DNA from 4 places in the Micromonospora sp. NPDC005203 genome. Region 3 is predicted to be linked to each of the others. Evidence: riboswitches for the same ligand, from Rfam matches in the RefSeq annotation. Region 3 holds a riboswitch; each other region holds the start of a gene.
The links. Region 3 has a riboswitch for cobalamin ahead of ACFYPM_RS25430 (ribonucleoside-diphosphate reductase subunit alpha). Riboswitches for the same ligand answer to the same signal wherever they lie in the genome.
Positions count from the first base shown of each region.

Region 1: another riboswitch for cobalamin. It lies ahead of bluB (5,6-dimethylbenzimidazole synthase); the one in region 3 lies ahead of ACFYPM_RS25430 (ribonucleoside-diphosphate reductase subunit alpha).
Region 2: another riboswitch for cobalamin. It lies ahead of cobN (cobaltochelatase subunit CobN); the one in region 3 lies ahead of ACFYPM_RS25430 (ribonucleoside-diphosphate reductase subunit alpha).
Region 4: another riboswitch for cobalamin. It lies ahead of ACFYPM_RS24925 (acyl-CoA thioesterase); the one in region 3 lies ahead of ACFYPM_RS25430 (ribonucleoside-diphosphate reductase subunit alpha).

Region 1 covers NZ_JBIAKV010000011.1:167,194-170,921, reverse strand. Annotated here, with positions in the region: gene ACFYPM_RS23485 (CU044_5270 family protein) at 1-336, opposite strand, end outside; gene ACFYPM_RS23480 (RNA polymerase sigma factor) at 355-924, opposite strand; gene ACFYPM_RS23475 (bifunctional 5,10-methylenetetrahydrofolate dehydrogenase/5,10-methenyltetrahydrofolate cyclohydrolase) at 1,157-2,056, shown strand; cobalamin riboswitch at 2,130-2,251, shown strand; gene bluB (5,6-dimethylbenzimidazole synthase) at 2,280-2,906, shown strand; partial or broken gene ACFYPM_RS23465 (vitamin B12-dependent ribonucleotide reductase) at 2,962-3,267, opposite strand; gene ACFYPM_RS23460 (hypothetical protein) at 3,273-3,728, opposite strand, start outside.
Region 2 covers NZ_JBIAKV010000006.1:218,105-221,832, forward strand. Annotated here, with positions in the region: gene ACFYPM_RS16495 (RNA polymerase sigma factor) at 1-126, opposite strand, end outside; gene ACFYPM_RS16500 (hypothetical protein) at 247-582, shown strand; cobalamin riboswitch at 1,211-1,340, shown strand; gene cobN (cobaltochelatase subunit CobN) at 1,603-3,728, shown strand, end outside.
Region 3 covers NZ_JBIAKV010000013.1:142,414-146,141, forward strand. Annotated here, with positions in the region: gene ACFYPM_RS25425 (enolase C-terminal domain-like protein) at 1-907, opposite strand, end outside; cobalamin riboswitch at 1,460-1,677, shown strand; gene ACFYPM_RS25430 (ribonucleoside-diphosphate reductase subunit alpha) at 1,873-3,728, shown strand, end outside.
Region 4 covers NZ_JBIAKV010000013.1:23,887-27,614, forward strand. Annotated here, with positions in the region: gene ACFYPM_RS24920 (copper resistance protein CopC) at 1-1,533, opposite strand, end outside; cobalamin riboswitch at 1,664-1,878, shown strand; gene ACFYPM_RS24925 (acyl-CoA thioesterase) at 2,075-2,512, shown strand; gene ACFYPM_RS24930 (DinB family protein) at 3,116-3,655, shown strand.

The DNA of each region.
Region 1 (3,728 bases), on a different contig from region 3:
CGTCACCAGGGATTCCGTGAAGACGTACTGGTCGGGTCGGGCGGTGAGCTCGGGCTGCTGCCGGGCGGCGTCGGCCGCCATCCGGAAGATCTCCGACGCGGTTGCCGTGGGCGGCGGCCTGTCGCCCACCCCCATCGTCTGGACCGCCAGCGCGCCGGCGGTCAGGACGACGGTCAGTCCGAACGCTCCGGCCAGGCGCCAACCGCGCGGGAACCGGGTACGGAGTCCGGCGGCGCGGGTCGCCGAAGCCACCTCGGCCCGCCGAGCGACGTGGGCGGTCAGGTCTCTGAGGAGCTGCTCCTCGAAACCCTCGGTCGACTGTTCGATCTTGTTCATGATGTCAGCTCCGTCTCATCAGGCGAGGGTGGTGGCCGGACGGGCGAGCACGGCCTGGACGACGCGACGGGCACGGTGCAGGCGGACCCGAGCAGCGACCGGGGACATCCCGACCACGGTCGCCGCCTCCGCGACACTGAGGCCGTCCACGGCGACGAGTTCGACAAGCGTTCGGGTGCCCTCGGGCAGCTCGCTCAGCGCCCGATAGGTGTGGCGGGCCACGGACTCGGCGTCGATCCGCTCCTCGATGCGGGCGATGTCATCGGGACCCAGGTCCCGTCGTCCGGCCAGTCGGCCGGTCACCCGCAGCCGTTGGGCCGCCCGACGCCGCTCGTCGCCGATGACGTTGCGGGCCACCCCGTACAGCCAGCCGACCTGGCTACCCCGGTCCGGCCGGTAGCCGTCCGCCGACTCGATCACCGCGAGGAACACGTCGGCGGTCAGGTCGGCGGCGAGGTGCGGGTCGTCGACCCGCCGCGCCACGAACCGGCCCACCGCCTCCAGGTGCCGCCGGTAGAAGACCTCGAAGGCCACCGGATCGGCCCCGATGCCGGAGATGTCACCCCCCGCTTCGCTGGGCTCACGCACAGGCTGTCCCCTCTCGTCACTCACACCTCTTCTTCGTCAGCCGGACCGCTGGTGTTACCAAACCCCCGGGCGAGTGGGCCCCGCCCGAGGCGGCACGGCCGGTCAGCTGGGCAGTCGCCCTGGTGATGGGGCACTATCGAGGCACCGGCGACTGGCGGCACGGGGATGGTGGAACCATCGGGGAGCCTCTCGCGGGCGTCGACCGCCTGGGCGCCCGCGTCGAGGGACCGTCATGACCACGACAAGCGAATCCACCGAACACCACACCTCGTCGGGCCCGGCCCGGCTCCTGCCGGGTGCTCCCGTCGCCGAAGCCGTCCTGGCCGAGACCGCCGCCGCTGCCGCAGCACTCCGCAGCCGCGGGATCACGCCGAGCCTCGCCACCATTCTCGTCGGCGACGACGACGCCAGCGCCGGTTACATCGCCATCAAGCAGCGCCAGGCCGTCGCGCTCGGGTTCGCGTCCCCGCACGTGCATCTGCCCGCCGCCGTCACCCAGGCCGAGCTGCACCAGGCCATCGCCCGCTTCAACGCCGATCCCGCCGTGCACGGACTGCTCGTGCAGTATCCGGTGCCGGGGCATCTGGACTACGACGCGGCGCTGCTGACCATCGACCCGGACAAGGACGTCGACGGCATGCACCCGCTGAACATGGGGCGTCTCGCCGTCGGCCTGCCCGGCCCGCTGCCGTGCACCCCCGCCGGCATCGAAGCACTCCTGGCGTACCACCAGATCCCCGTCGCCGGTCGTGAGGTCGTCATCCTCGGTCGCGGCGCCACCCTTGGCCGTCCCCTGGCGATGCTGCTCGCCCAGAAGCGCCCGACCGCCAACGCCGCCGTCACCGTCGTCCACACCGGCGTGCCCGACTGGGACCGCTACACCCGCCGCGCCGACATCCTCGTCGCCGCCGCCGGCGTACCCCGGATCGTGCGGCCTGAGCACGTCAGGCCCGGCGCCGTCGTCATCGGTGCCGGCGTCCGCTACGAAGGGCGGCGTCTCCTGCCGGACGTGGACGAAGCGTGCGCCGAGGTCGCCGGCGCCATCACGCCCCGGGTCGGCGGGGTCGGTCCAACCACCGTCGCGATGCTGTTCCGCAACGCCGTACGCGCGGCCGAGCGAGCGAGCCAGTAGCCCGCACCGCTGCGCCAACCGCGCATTCATGGCGGGGTTAGTCCCAGGTTCGTGGGGGCCGCTATGGTGCGCGGTGGCACAGACGTTGCGAGGTGCCCCGCGCGAGTGGGGAGAATCGGGAAGCCGGTGTGAGTCCGGCACGGGTCCGCCGCGGTGACCGGGGTCCGAAGACCGGCCTCGCGTCATCGCCCCGTCAGGGGCGCGAGCGCAGCGGGAGCCTGCCGTGAACAACGAGCTCTACGAGACCATCCACCGCCGCCGGGACGTACGTGCCCAATTCACCGGGGCGCCGATCCCCGCGGATACGTTGGATCGGATCCTCACGGCGGCGCACGCCGCACCGAGCGTCGGTCTCTCCCAACCCTGGGACTTCATCCTGGTCCGCGATCCAGAGCTGCGGCAGGAGTTCCACCGACACGTAGAGCGGGAGCGGGACACTTTCGCGGCCACTCTCGACGGTCCGGCGGCGGAACGCTTCGCCCGGATTAAGATCGATGGCGTACGAGAGTCGACGTTGTCGGTCGTGGTCACCTACGACCCGGAGCGGGGTGGGCCGGCCGTACTCGGTCGACACGCGATCACCGACGCCGGCCTCTACTCGGTCTGTCTGGCGATCCAGAACCTGTGGCTGGCCGCAACCGCCGAGCAGCTCGGGGTCGGCTGGGTCTCGTTCTACCGGGAGCCGTTCCTACGCGATCTGCTCGGCATCCCGGCCACCGTCCGCCCGGTGGCGTGGCTCTGCCTCGGCCCGGTCACCCATCTGGAGCAGACGCCGGACCTGGAGCGGCACGGCTGGCGTCAGCGACGTCCGCTGTCGTCGGTGATACACCACGACCGTTGGTCCGAGTGACCAGCACACGGACGAGCCCCGGGCGCGCGAACGCCCGGGGCTCGTCGCTGACGTGTCAGCTGCAGCCGCTGGTGGAGCCGCAGCCCTCGCAGACGTAGCAGCTACCGGCGGGGCGCATCTTCGTACCGCAGGTGAAGCAGAGCGGCGCGTCGGCGGCCTTGCCGATCACGGCCTCCAGCAGTTCGGTGCTGGAACCCACACTCGGCGCCGGCTTGGCGGCGGCCACGTCGGCCATCTCCTGGGCCGGCTGGGCGACAGCCTCCGGCTTGGCCGGGGTCTCCACCGGCGCGGACGACGCCATCGCGGTGAGCTCCGCGCCGGTGACGGCGGCGGCCTCGGCCCGCAACTGGGCGGCCCGCTGTTCGCTCAAGCCTGACCCACACGCCGCCCCGCGACCTCTCCTACAGCCGCCGGGACGGGAACGACAAGCACCTGGCCGTCGAGGGTGCCGATCGCCAGGCGGCCGACATCTATCCGCCTCAGCGAGAGGGGTACAACCGGGTGGCCGGCGATCCGTAGTTCATGTCGCGCGTGGACATTGCCGTCCTCGGTCCTCAGGACGACCAGCTCCCCCGTGTTGAACACGACGTAGACGAAAGTGTCGTCGGCGTCCAGGGCGGTGGCCTCCCGATCGGCGGTGAAGATCCATTGCAGCTCACCGGTCAGATACCGGCGGCGGACCACGACGGCGTTTCCCGGCAGTCTTCCCCCGCCGTTGTGCACCGCGCCCGTGTGCACGAGCGACGGCCCGGCCCGGTCGTCCAGGTACGCACCGACGCCACCGAACAGGTGGCCGCCTCGCAACGTATCCCATTCCAGCGG
Region 2 (3,728 bases), on a different contig from region 3:
CGCCGTCCGGTACGCGGACGCGGTGTGCCGAGCGACCAGGAGGTCGTACGCCGCCAGGTCGCCGGAGCGGGCGCGGGTGACGAGCGCGTCGTCGTCCAGGGGAACCTCCGTTCGGGTCACACTCATGACACCGCCCACGCTCGGTGGGTTCCAACCCCCGGTCGGGTCAGCTGTCTCCCACCCGGCGTGCAGCGTATTGCCAGGATTCGGTGCTGCACTGGAGGGCGTCGAGGGAAGGGGTGGGGCATGAGCTGGTTCAGTCGCCGGTCACGGGGCGTCGAGGCGACCCCGACGAAGCTGGACCGGGAGGCGACCCGGGACGACCTCGCCGCGCTGGAGGCGTTCGTCACGAGCCGGCACGGGGTGGAGTTCTACCTGGAGCCGGAGACCACCGCGACGGACACCACAGTGGTGGCGATCGCCCACGACGGGGAGTGGATCCGCCGCCGCACCGGCACGCCCCGCGCCGCGGGGGCCATCGCCCGCAAGCACGCGGTGCCGTTGTACGAGGCGGGCCGCACCGGCTATCCGGAACGGATGCGGGTGTGGAGCCGGGCCCATCCGGAACGCCACGCCCGCTGAGGCCGGTCGGCTCAGGTGGCCTCGACGACCGAGTGTGCCTGCTCATGTGTCATCGGCTCGGCCTGGCTGGAGACGTACCAGAGACGAGCCAGCGCGGCCGCGGAAGGCCCGCGGCGACGAGCGTGGCCTGGATCTCCCGGGCGTGCCCGGGGCTCTGCCGAGCGTCGATCATCACACTGCCGCGCTCGTCGGCGACGACGGCGACGCCGGCCTGGACCGCGTCCGGGTCCGAGCCGCCAGGACGGAGTCAGACCCGACCGGCGAGGTGGAAGAATCGGGCGGCGCTGATGGTGGTCGACCCCCGAGATTGATCGCGGACGTTGAGCCAGTGATCACCGATCCTAGGTGACCGCGCCGATGCCACCGTCCCACCGAACGATAGGCGCAGGCCAGGGGACATGCGCGCGTCCCTTGCTCTGCTTCAACCGGCGCAACGATGCGACGACTTACTGGTGCATCGGTTGAAGCAGAGCAAAGGACGCGACACATTGACCTAACGCCGGCGAAGCAGGGCTCCTTCGCACGCAATCATTGCTGACTTTCGATGGATGTCGCCCGCTCGGCGACGTCGGGTCGGCGTTGACCGGCGGCGGAGGGGTGTGGCAGCATTCGCGGCCTGACGGCAGTGAAGGAAGTCGGTGCGATTCCGACGCGGTCCCGCCACTGTCACCGGGGAGCGATCCCCCCTCGTGAGTCACGACCGTGTGTCTGCGGTTGGAAGGCCGGGGGAGAGCGTCGATCCGGAAGCCAGGATACTTCGGCCGTCGGGATGTACCCCAGGGCGTGGACACCCGAGGAGGACCCGATGACGCACGGCGTCTCATTCATCGACGATCATCGTCACACTGCGCTCCAGGCCGCTGGCTTCCGGTACCGCTGACCTGAGCGCCCGGCGCTGACCGGCCCCGACGCCCGCGTCGGTGAGTCCGGCCGCGCCGTCGTACCGGCTGACGCCGCACCCACCCGCTTCGTCCAGGTCGCCTCCCTCAGCGGCCCGGGCGTCACTCTCCGGAGCCCGCCGTGCGCATCCTGCTGCTCTCCACCGCCGACACCGACCTGCTGGCCGCCCGCGCCAGCGGCGCCGACTACCGGCTCGCCAACCCCGCGCGGGTTGCCGCCGACGAGGTGCCCGTCCTGCTCGACGGGGTCGACCTCGTCGTCGTACGCCTGCTCGGCGGTCGGCAGGCGTGGCCGGACGGCCTCGCCGCGGTGCTCGCCACCGGCGTGCCGACGGTCGTGCTGGGTGGCGAGGCGCTGCCCGACGCGGAGCTGATGGCCATCTCCACAGTGCCGTCCGGGGTCGTCACCCAGGCGTTGGCGTACCTCGTCGAGGGCGGGCCGGACAACCTCGGGCAGCTCGCCTGGTTCCTTTCCGACACGGTGCTGCTCACCGGCGAGGGGTTCGCCCCGCCCGCGCCCACCGCCGCGTACGGCGTGCATGGCGAACACCCGAACGACCCGCGGCGGCCCACCGTGGGGATCGTCTTCTACCGGGCGCACGCGCTCGCCGGCAACACCGACTTCGTCGACGTCCTCGCGGACGCGGTCCACAACGCCGGCGGCAACCCGCTGCCGATCTTCTGCGGCTCGCTGCGAGGGCTGACCACGGGCGCGGGCCCGCTCGGGCTCTTCGCCCGCTGCGACGCGCTGCTGGTCACCGTGCTGGCCGCCGGTGGCGCGGTCGCCGCGGACGCCTCCGGGGGCGGCGACGAGGACGCCTGGGACGTCGGCGCCCTGGCCGCCCTGGACGTGCCGATCATCCAGGCGCTCTGCCTGACCAGCACCCGCGAGCAGTGGGCCGGCAGCGATGCCGGGCTGTCCCCGTTGGACGCGGCGATGCAGGTGGCCATCCCCGAGTTCGACGGCCGGATCGTCAGCGTGCCGTTCTCGTTCAAGCAGATCGACGCCGACGGGCTGTCGGTCTACGCGGCCGACGCCGACCGGGCGGCCCGGGTCGCCGGGATTGCGGTGCGCCACGCCCGGCTGCGGTACGTGCCCAACGCCGACAAGCGGATCGCCGTGGTGCTCAGTTCGTACCCCACCAAGCACTCCCGGGTCGGCAACGCCGTCGGGCTGGACACCCCGGTGTCGGCGGTCCGGCTGTTCGCCGCGCTTGCCGACGCCGGTTACGACCTGGGTGACGCGGCGCTGCCCGACGACGGTGACGCGCTGATCCACGCGCTGATCGCCGCCGGTGGTCACGACGTGGAGTGGCTCACGCCGGAGCAGTTGGCCGCCGCCGAGGCGCGGATACCGGGGCAGACCTACCAGCGCTGGTTCGACCAGGTCCCGGCCGAGCTGCGGGAGCGGATCCGGGAACACTGGGGTGAGCCGCCCGGCCAGCTCTACACCGAGGGCGGGGACATCGTGCTCGCCGGGCTGCGCTTCGGCAATGTGGTGCTGCTGATCCAACCGCCGCGCGGCTTCGGGGAGAACCCGATCGCCATCTACCACGACCCGGACCTGCCGCCGAGTCACCACTACCTGGCCGCGTACCGCTGGCTGGCCGCCCCGGTCGCGGATGGCGGCTTCGGCGCGGACGCCGTGGTGCACCTGGGCAAGCACGGCACCCTGGAGTGGCTGCCCGGCAAGGGCCTCGGCCTGGCCGCCGACTGCGCGCCCGACGCGGTCCTCGGTGACCTGCCGCTGGTCTACCCGTTCATCGTCAACGACCCCGGCGAGGGCACCCAGGCCAAGCGCCGGGCGCACGCCGTGGTCATCGACCACCTGGTGCCGCCGATGGCCCGCGCCGAAACCTACGGCGACCTGGCCAAACTGGAGCAACTGCTCGACGAGTACGCCACCGTGCAGGCCCTCGACCCGGCCAAGGTGCCCACCGTGCGGGCGCAGATCTGGGACCTCGTCCGCGCGGCGGAGCTGCACCACGACCTGCACGCCGAGGCGATGCCCGACGCGGACGACTTCGACACCTTCGTGCTGCACCTCGACGGGTACCTCTGCGAAATCAAGGACGTGCAGATCCGCGACGGGCTGCACATCCTCGCCGACGCGCCCACCGGTGAGCCCCGGGTCAACCTGGTCCTCGCGGTGCTGCGCGCCCCGCAGATCTGGGGTGGCGCCCGAGCCCTGCCCGGCCTGCGGCAGGCGCTCGCCGTCGCGTACTCCCTCGACGAGCAGGAACTGCT
Region 3 (3,728 bases):
TGGCGACTCCGATCGGAGCGACGGCGCGGCGCACGGCGGCGTGGCCCAGAATGTCGTCGGGGCTGGTCGGCTCCTCGATCCACAGTGGCTCGAACTGCGCCAGGGCCTTGACCCACTCGATGGCCTGACCGACGTCCCACACCTGGTTGGCGTCGATCATCAGGTTGCGGTCCGGACCGAGGATCTCCCGGGCGATGCCGCACCGGCGGATGTCGTCGTCGAGGTTGGCACCCACCTTCAGCTTGACGTAGCCGTAGCCGGTGTCCACCGCCTCCTGGCACAGCCGGCGCAGCTTGTCGTCGCCGTAGCCGAGCCAGCCTGCCGAGGTGGTGTAGGCGGGGTAGCCGGTCCGGTCGAGCTCGGCGAGACGGGCCGCCTTCGTGCTCTCCTTGGCGCGCAGGATGGCCAGTGCCTCGTCCCGGGTCAGCGCGTCGGACAGGTAGCGCAGGTCCGCGATGTCGACGAGTTGCTCGGGGGACATGTCGACGAGCAGCCGCCACAGCGGTTTGTCGGCGACCCGGGCGACCAGATCCCACGACGCGTTGAGGACGGCGGCCAGCGACAGGTGCACGACACCCTTCTCCGGGCCGAGCCAGCGCAGTTGGGAGTCGGAGGTGAGCAGACGGTAGACCGCGCCCATGTCCGCCGCCATCGTCGCAACGTCGACGCCGACGAGGCGCTGTGCCTGGTGGACGGCCGCCGCGACGACGATGTCGTTGCCCCGGCCGATGGTGAAGGTCAGGCCGTGGCCCGCGAGTGGCGCACCGCTGCTGTCGACGCCGTCGGTGTGCAGGACGACGTAGGCCGCCGAGTAGTCGCCGTCCTTGTTCATGGCGTCGGAGCCGTCAGCGGTCAGGGAGGTGGGGAAGCGGACGTCCTCGACGGTGACGGCGGTGATCTGCGGCATGCGCTCCTCGCCCGGTTAGGCTAAAGATCAGATGATCTCTGGGAGTATACGGAGGGTCGATCCGACGCGTCAACGACGTCGATCCGTCGGGAATCGAAGACATCCAATGTTTCTTCGTGCTGGAGATTCGTCGGTGTGCGGTCCCCGTGATCGCAGTACCCGGTCCGCGAGCGCTGAATGCGGTGGTGGCGACATTCGCCGCGCTGGTAGGCACCTTCGACGGGTGGCACCTCGTCCTCGACCCGGGCACTGCTGCGGCACCGCCGGCCCGATGAGGACGGTGGTGCGGGATATGAGGAGTGGCCCAGAAGATTAGATGTCCACTCCGGATAGCTGCATTGACGCCTAATTATGGGTAGGGATCTTTACATCTAAAGACTTAATACATCACACCTTTCCGGATGTCGACACCTGTTCGTGTGCCGCGCCGCGCGGGTGTCGGTCCACCGCGCCCCGGCGTGGTCGGCGTGGTGGGTGACGACCGTCACGGAGGCCGCCGTCAACACGCCCGAGACCGACATGTGGGGTGTGACAACCGCAGCGTCCCTATATATGGTGTCGAACGCAGCTGGTTCGGCCGCTCATCCGGAGTGGTCGAGGTAAGAGGGAACCCGGTGGAAATCCGGGACTGTCCCGCAGCGGTGAGTGGGAACGACAGCCGTCAGAAGCACTGGGCCACGAAGCGGCCTGGGAAGCGACAGCCAGTAGGAGACCGGCCAACCCGGTCGTGCCCACGAGTCCGAAGACCTGCCAGCGCGCCGCGTACCCGCACCCGGGTGGGCGGCGGTCCGAGGCCGCGTGGGACGGCCGACGCCACCTGACCCACGCCGTGCCGGCGTGGCGTCCGTCGGTGTCTGTCTCCACGCGTTCGAGGGGCCATCAGGTCTCGAACTCGCGAGGAGTGAGTGGTGACAGTCACCGAGGTAGTCCCGGTCCGCGGCGACGCGGCCGTGCGGCGCACGCCGATGCAGGTGCGCAAGCGCAACGGCACCACCGAGTCCGTGGACGTCAACAAGATCGTCCGTGCGGTCGAGCGGTGGGCCGACGACCTGGCCGACGTCGACCCGATGCGGGTCGCCACCCGCACGATCAGCGGCCTGTACGACGGCGCGACGACGGCCGAACTGGACCGGCTCTCCATCCAGACCGCCGCCGAGATGATCGGTGAGGAACCGCAGTACTCGCGCCTCGCCGCCCGGCTGCTGTCCGGCTACGTCGACAAGGAGGTGCGTCGACAGGGCGTCACCTCGTTCAGCGCGGCGATCCGGATCGGCCACGCCGAGGGCCTGATCGGCGACGACACCGCCGTGTTCGTCGCCGCCCACGCCCCGATGCTCGATCACGCTGTCGATCCCGACGGCGACCGACGATTCGAGTACTTCGGCCTACGCACGGTGTACGACAGGTACCTGCTGCGTCACCCCACCAGCCGGCTGGTGCTGGAGACCCCGCAGTACTGGCTGCTCCGGGTGGCCTGCGGGCTGTCCCAGACGCCGGACGAGGCGGTCGGCTTCTACCGACTGATGTCGAGCCTGGCCTATCTGCCCAGCTCGCCGACACTGTTCAACTCCGGCACCCGACACACCCAGATGTCCTCCTGCTATCTGGTCGACTCTCCGCGCGACGAGTTGGACTCCATCTACCAGCGGTACGCCCAGGTCGCCAACCTGTCCAAGTTCGCCGGCGGCATCGGCATCGCGTACTCCCGGGTCCGGTCCAGGGGTGCACTGATCCGCGGCACCAACGGGCAGTCCAACGGGATCGTGCCGTGGCTGCGCACGCTGGACGCGAGCGTCGCCGCGGTCAACCAGGGCGGCCGGCGCAAGGGCGCGGCCTGCGTCTATCTGGAACCGTGGCACCCGGACATCGAGGAGTTCCTGCAACTGCGGGACAACACCGGTGAGGACGCCCGCCGCACCCACAACCTCAACCTGGCCAACTGGATCCCGGACGAGTTCATGCGCCGGGTCGAGGCCGACGAGGTGTGGTCACTGTTCGACCCGCACGAGGTACCCGAGCTGCCCGACCTGTGGGGGGAGCGGTTCGACGCCGCGTACCGGCAGGCCGAGGCGCAGGGCCGCCACGTGCGGCAGGTCCCGGCGCGAGAGCTGTACGGCAAGATGATGCGCACCCTCGCCCAGACCGGCAACGGGTGGATGACCTTCAAGGACGCCGCGAACCGACTGTGCAACCAGACCGCCGAGGACGGCAACGTGGTGCACCTGTCCAACCTGTGCACCGAGATCATCGAGGTGTCCAGCGACGCCGAGACCGCCGTGTGCAACCTCGGCTCGGTGAACCTCGCCGCGCACCTAACCGACGGCGGCATCGACTGGGAGCGGCTGCGCGCCACCGTCCGTACCGCCGTGACCTTCCTGGACCGGGTCATCGACATCAACTACTACCCCACCGAGCAGGCGGCGGCGAGCAACCCCCGCTGGCGGCCGGTCGGGCTCGGGCTGATGGGCCTGCAGGACGTCTTCTTCGCGCTGCGGCTGCCGTTCGACTCCCCGGCCGCACGGGAGCTGTCCACCCGGATCAGCGAGGAGCTGTACCTGACCGCGCTGGAGACCTCCGCCGACCTGGCGCGTCGCTTCGGCGCGCACCCGGCGTACCCGCAGACCCGCGCCGCGCGGGGCCACCTCCAGCCGGACCTGTGGGGTGTCGAGGGTACGCAGACCGCGCGCTGGGACGCGCTGCGCCAGCGGGTTGCGACGGACGGGCTGCGCAACTCGCTGCTCGTGGCGGTCGCGCCGACCGCGACCATCGCCTCGATCGCCGGGTGCTACGAGTGCATCGAGCCGCAGGTGTCCAACCTGTT
Region 4 (3,728 bases), 120 kb from region 3:
GCCGGACAGGTCACGGCCGACCACGATCAGGTGCAACGGCTTGTCGTGGACGACCGCGAAGCGGGTCGCCGGTTGCCGGTCGGTCCCGACGATGCGGAACCGGTAGTCCGCGCGTACCCCGGGCGGTTGGGACCGCTCCAGTGGTTGCAGGGTGTAGCCGCCGGCGCTGACCGTCGTCCCGGTCGCCAGCGTCTCGCCCGTCGCGCCGTCACCCCGATGCGTGTGCGGCCCGGTGCCCGCCGGATGTTGGTGCCCGTCGTTCGCGGAGCCCACCTGCCCCGCGGCGGGCGGACCGCCAGCGGGCTGTCCGGCGGTGCGGCTCGCCGGGTTTCCGTCGCCGGTCCCGATGCGGGCCAGCCCGAAGCCGGCCAGTAGCGCGATCACCAGCCCGCCGACGAGCAGGGCCAGGTGGGTGTTGCTCAGCCGGGATCCGGGCGCCGCGGCGGTGAGGTCCGGGTCGGGTCCTGGTCCGGGCTCGACCGTCGGCTCGCCGTCCGTACCGGCGACGGTTTGATCGGTCGGCGTCGGATCGACCGCGACGCCCGTGCGGGCCGTGACGACCGCGTTGCCCTTGCCTGCCGCCGGCACGGTGGTGGCCCGCCGCTTGTCGCCCGGAGTCGGCGCGACGACGGTCTTGCGACCGTTGGCCTTGCCACCGCCGACGGTCTTGCCGCCGACGGCCTTGCCGCCGACGGCCGGGCCGGTGCCGGCCCTGTTCGTGGGACGGGCCCCACCGCCGCGTCGAGCGTAGCTCGCCGGCGAGGTACGGCCCCGGCCGGTGGGTTTGCGGGTGGACGCCGATCGGCGACGCCAGACGATGTACGCGGCCACCGCCCCGGCCGCCGCGACCGCCAGCGCCCAGCCGGCCCAGGCCAGTGCTCCGGGACCGCTGTCCCCGGTCGACCCGGTCGACGGTGCCGCTGCGGCCGGCGGGGTCGACGCGTCGTCCGCGGTGGTCGGCACCGCCGAGGCCGGCCCGGACGTGTTGTGCTGCTCGGTGGCGGCCACCAGCGCCGGGTCCGGCTGGGTCGACGGCGGGCTCCACCCCTTCGGCGCTGCGGCCACCCGCCCGTCGTAGCGGAAGGTCAGGGTGCCCCGCACGGTGTCGCCGTCCGAGGCGACCGACAGGTAGCTCACCGAATACTGGCCCTTCGCGGGCAGGTGGGCGACGGTCACCACCGCGGGGAACCCCGTCGTGTACTCCCGTGGCTCAAACTGCCCGTTGACCAGGAAGTACTCCCGTACCGGCTTCTTCAGCGGCTTCGGCTCGCCCTGCGACCAGCCGTCATCGACCCGGGTGCCGTCCGGGGCGGTGACCGTGAAGAACGCGTTGGCGGCGGCCTTCTCGGTGAAGTGGAGCCGCACCGCCGTGAACGGCTCGCGCACGGTGGAGCCGCCCGCCGGTGTGGACTCGGCGAGGGTCCCGTGAGCTGCGGCGGGTTGAGCGGACGCGAGCAGGGCGACCGCCGAGGCGAGGAGGAACGCGAGGAGGCCCGAGACCACCCGCCCGCAAGTCTGGGGGAGACGACGCATCTGGATATCCTCACCCTCGCGAGACTTTTTTCAAGAGGTGGCGATCTTCTTCCTCCAACGACAAAAGTTGAGGACGAGGTCGCGGGTCGCCGCAGCGGGACGCCCCGGGTGGACACATTCCCTGGCCAGCTATGCTGCCGACGGCGCTGGTTCGCCCCGTCGTGACCGGCTGGGCGTCCTAAGAGGGAACCCGGTGGAAATCCGGGGCTGCCCCGCAGCGGTGAGTGGGAACGACCGCCGTCATCAGCACTGGGCCAACGGCCTGGGAAGCGACGGCCAGTAGGGGACCGGCGCGACCGGTCAGGCCCGCGAGTCCGAAGACCTGCCGGCGCCGCGTACACAACCGTGTGCGCTGCCGTCGGCCTCGCGGGTGGGCTGAGCGGGTGACGGGCCGTGTGTGTGGCGCACGGCCAGGTCCTCGTCAGCGCGTGTCCGCGACCCGGCGGTGTGGTTTCCCGAGGGACGGACTACCGCTGTGCACGACACCACCACGATCGCCGGCCGAGCGCCGTCGGCGTCGCACCTGACCCTGTCGCAGATCATGGACCAGCACCACACCAACCTGATGGGTACGGTGCACGGCGGCCGGATCCTCAACCTCATCGACTCCGTCGCCGGTGTGGTCGCCGCCCGGCACTCCGACGGGCCGGCGGTGACCGCCGCCATCGACGAGACGGCGTTCCTGCGCGCGGTGCGGGTCGGTGACGTCGTACACGTCGACGCCCGGATCACCTGGGCCGGCCGCAGCTCGATGGAGGTCGCCGTCAAGGTGACCGCCGACCGGTGGGACCGGGCGGTGCCGCCCACCGACGTGGCCACCGCCCACCTGGTCATGGTCGCCATCGACGACGACGGTCAGCCTCGTACGGTGCCGCCGCTGCTACCGGAGACCGACGGGGACCGGCGACGGTACCGGGAGGCGGAGATCCGCCGGAAGCACCGGCTGGCGCTGCGGCGCGCGCTGCTCGACGACGGCTGACGCGCCCGTTGTGGCGGTGGCCTGGTCCGAGGAGCCCGCTCCACCGTCGCCGGCAGGCCGGGGCATGCCCGGATCACACGCGGGCATACCCCGGCCTCGTCGCATTGCTGCCGCTCGCCCTGGCGTCCGGTAGGCGTCACGGCGCTCTTGACGCCGGATTTGGTAGTGGCAGCCGGATACCCTGCTCGATAACCGACCGGGGAGAGCCAATGGGCCTGTCAAGCCGTGAGTGTCCAGACTGCAGACGACGGGTCAAGGAGCCGTTTCAAGAGACAATCACCGGCCGCAGGGTCTGCCCTGACTGCGCCAACGCCCTCTTCATGGGCTCTGCTGCCGGCGCAATCACGGGGAATGTCGGCTCCGGGTACGGCGTCTGGGCCATGCTCATGCGCAAGATCCGGCGTTCGTCTGAGCGGCGATCCGAGTGACGACCAGGACGACTGTGCCCGGACGTCCATGAACTCCGGTGGACCTCAAGGCAGCTCAATCGGTGGTTCCTGCGGGACGAAGGTGTCAAGCATCGCCAGCGATGCGCGCCGACGTCGAAGTTGGTCCACCGCAACTCACTTGACCGGTGTGATCCGCCCGCGGTGTGGTGGCGCCGTGAGCAAACTGTGGACCGCCCCCGAAAATGACCCCAGGACCTTCGGTCAGCCCGTCGGCGAGAAGGCGACCTACCGGGAGTACCTCGGCAACTACCGCCTGACCATAGAGATGAAGTGCGACGGACTGGACGCCGAGCAGCTCGGCCGACGCGCGGTACCGCCCAGCACCCTCAGCTTGCTCGGCCTGGTCCGCCATCTGGCGCAGATGGAGAACCAATGGTTCCAGCGTGTGCTGCAAGGGCGAACCGACGCACCGTGCCTTTACCAGCACGAGGACGACCCGGATTGGGACTTCGGGGGCGCGCTCCCCGACCCGGCCGTGGTGAAGGACGCCTTTGCAACCTGGAAGGTCGAGATCGCCAAGGCGGACGAATGGCTCGACGCCCTCGACGAGGCCGACCTGGGCCGCGAGGTGCTTGTCGACGGTGGCAGCCACGCCACGCGCGACGTGGTTGTCCACGTGATCGAGGAGTATGCGCGGCACGCTGGCCACGCCGACCTCCTGCGCGAGTGCATCGACGGGCGAACCGGCCTGTGACCCACCAGGACGGTGGGTCAGCATGAGGACCGCCGTCAGGATGCAACCTCACCGTGAGTTCAGCCGATGCTTC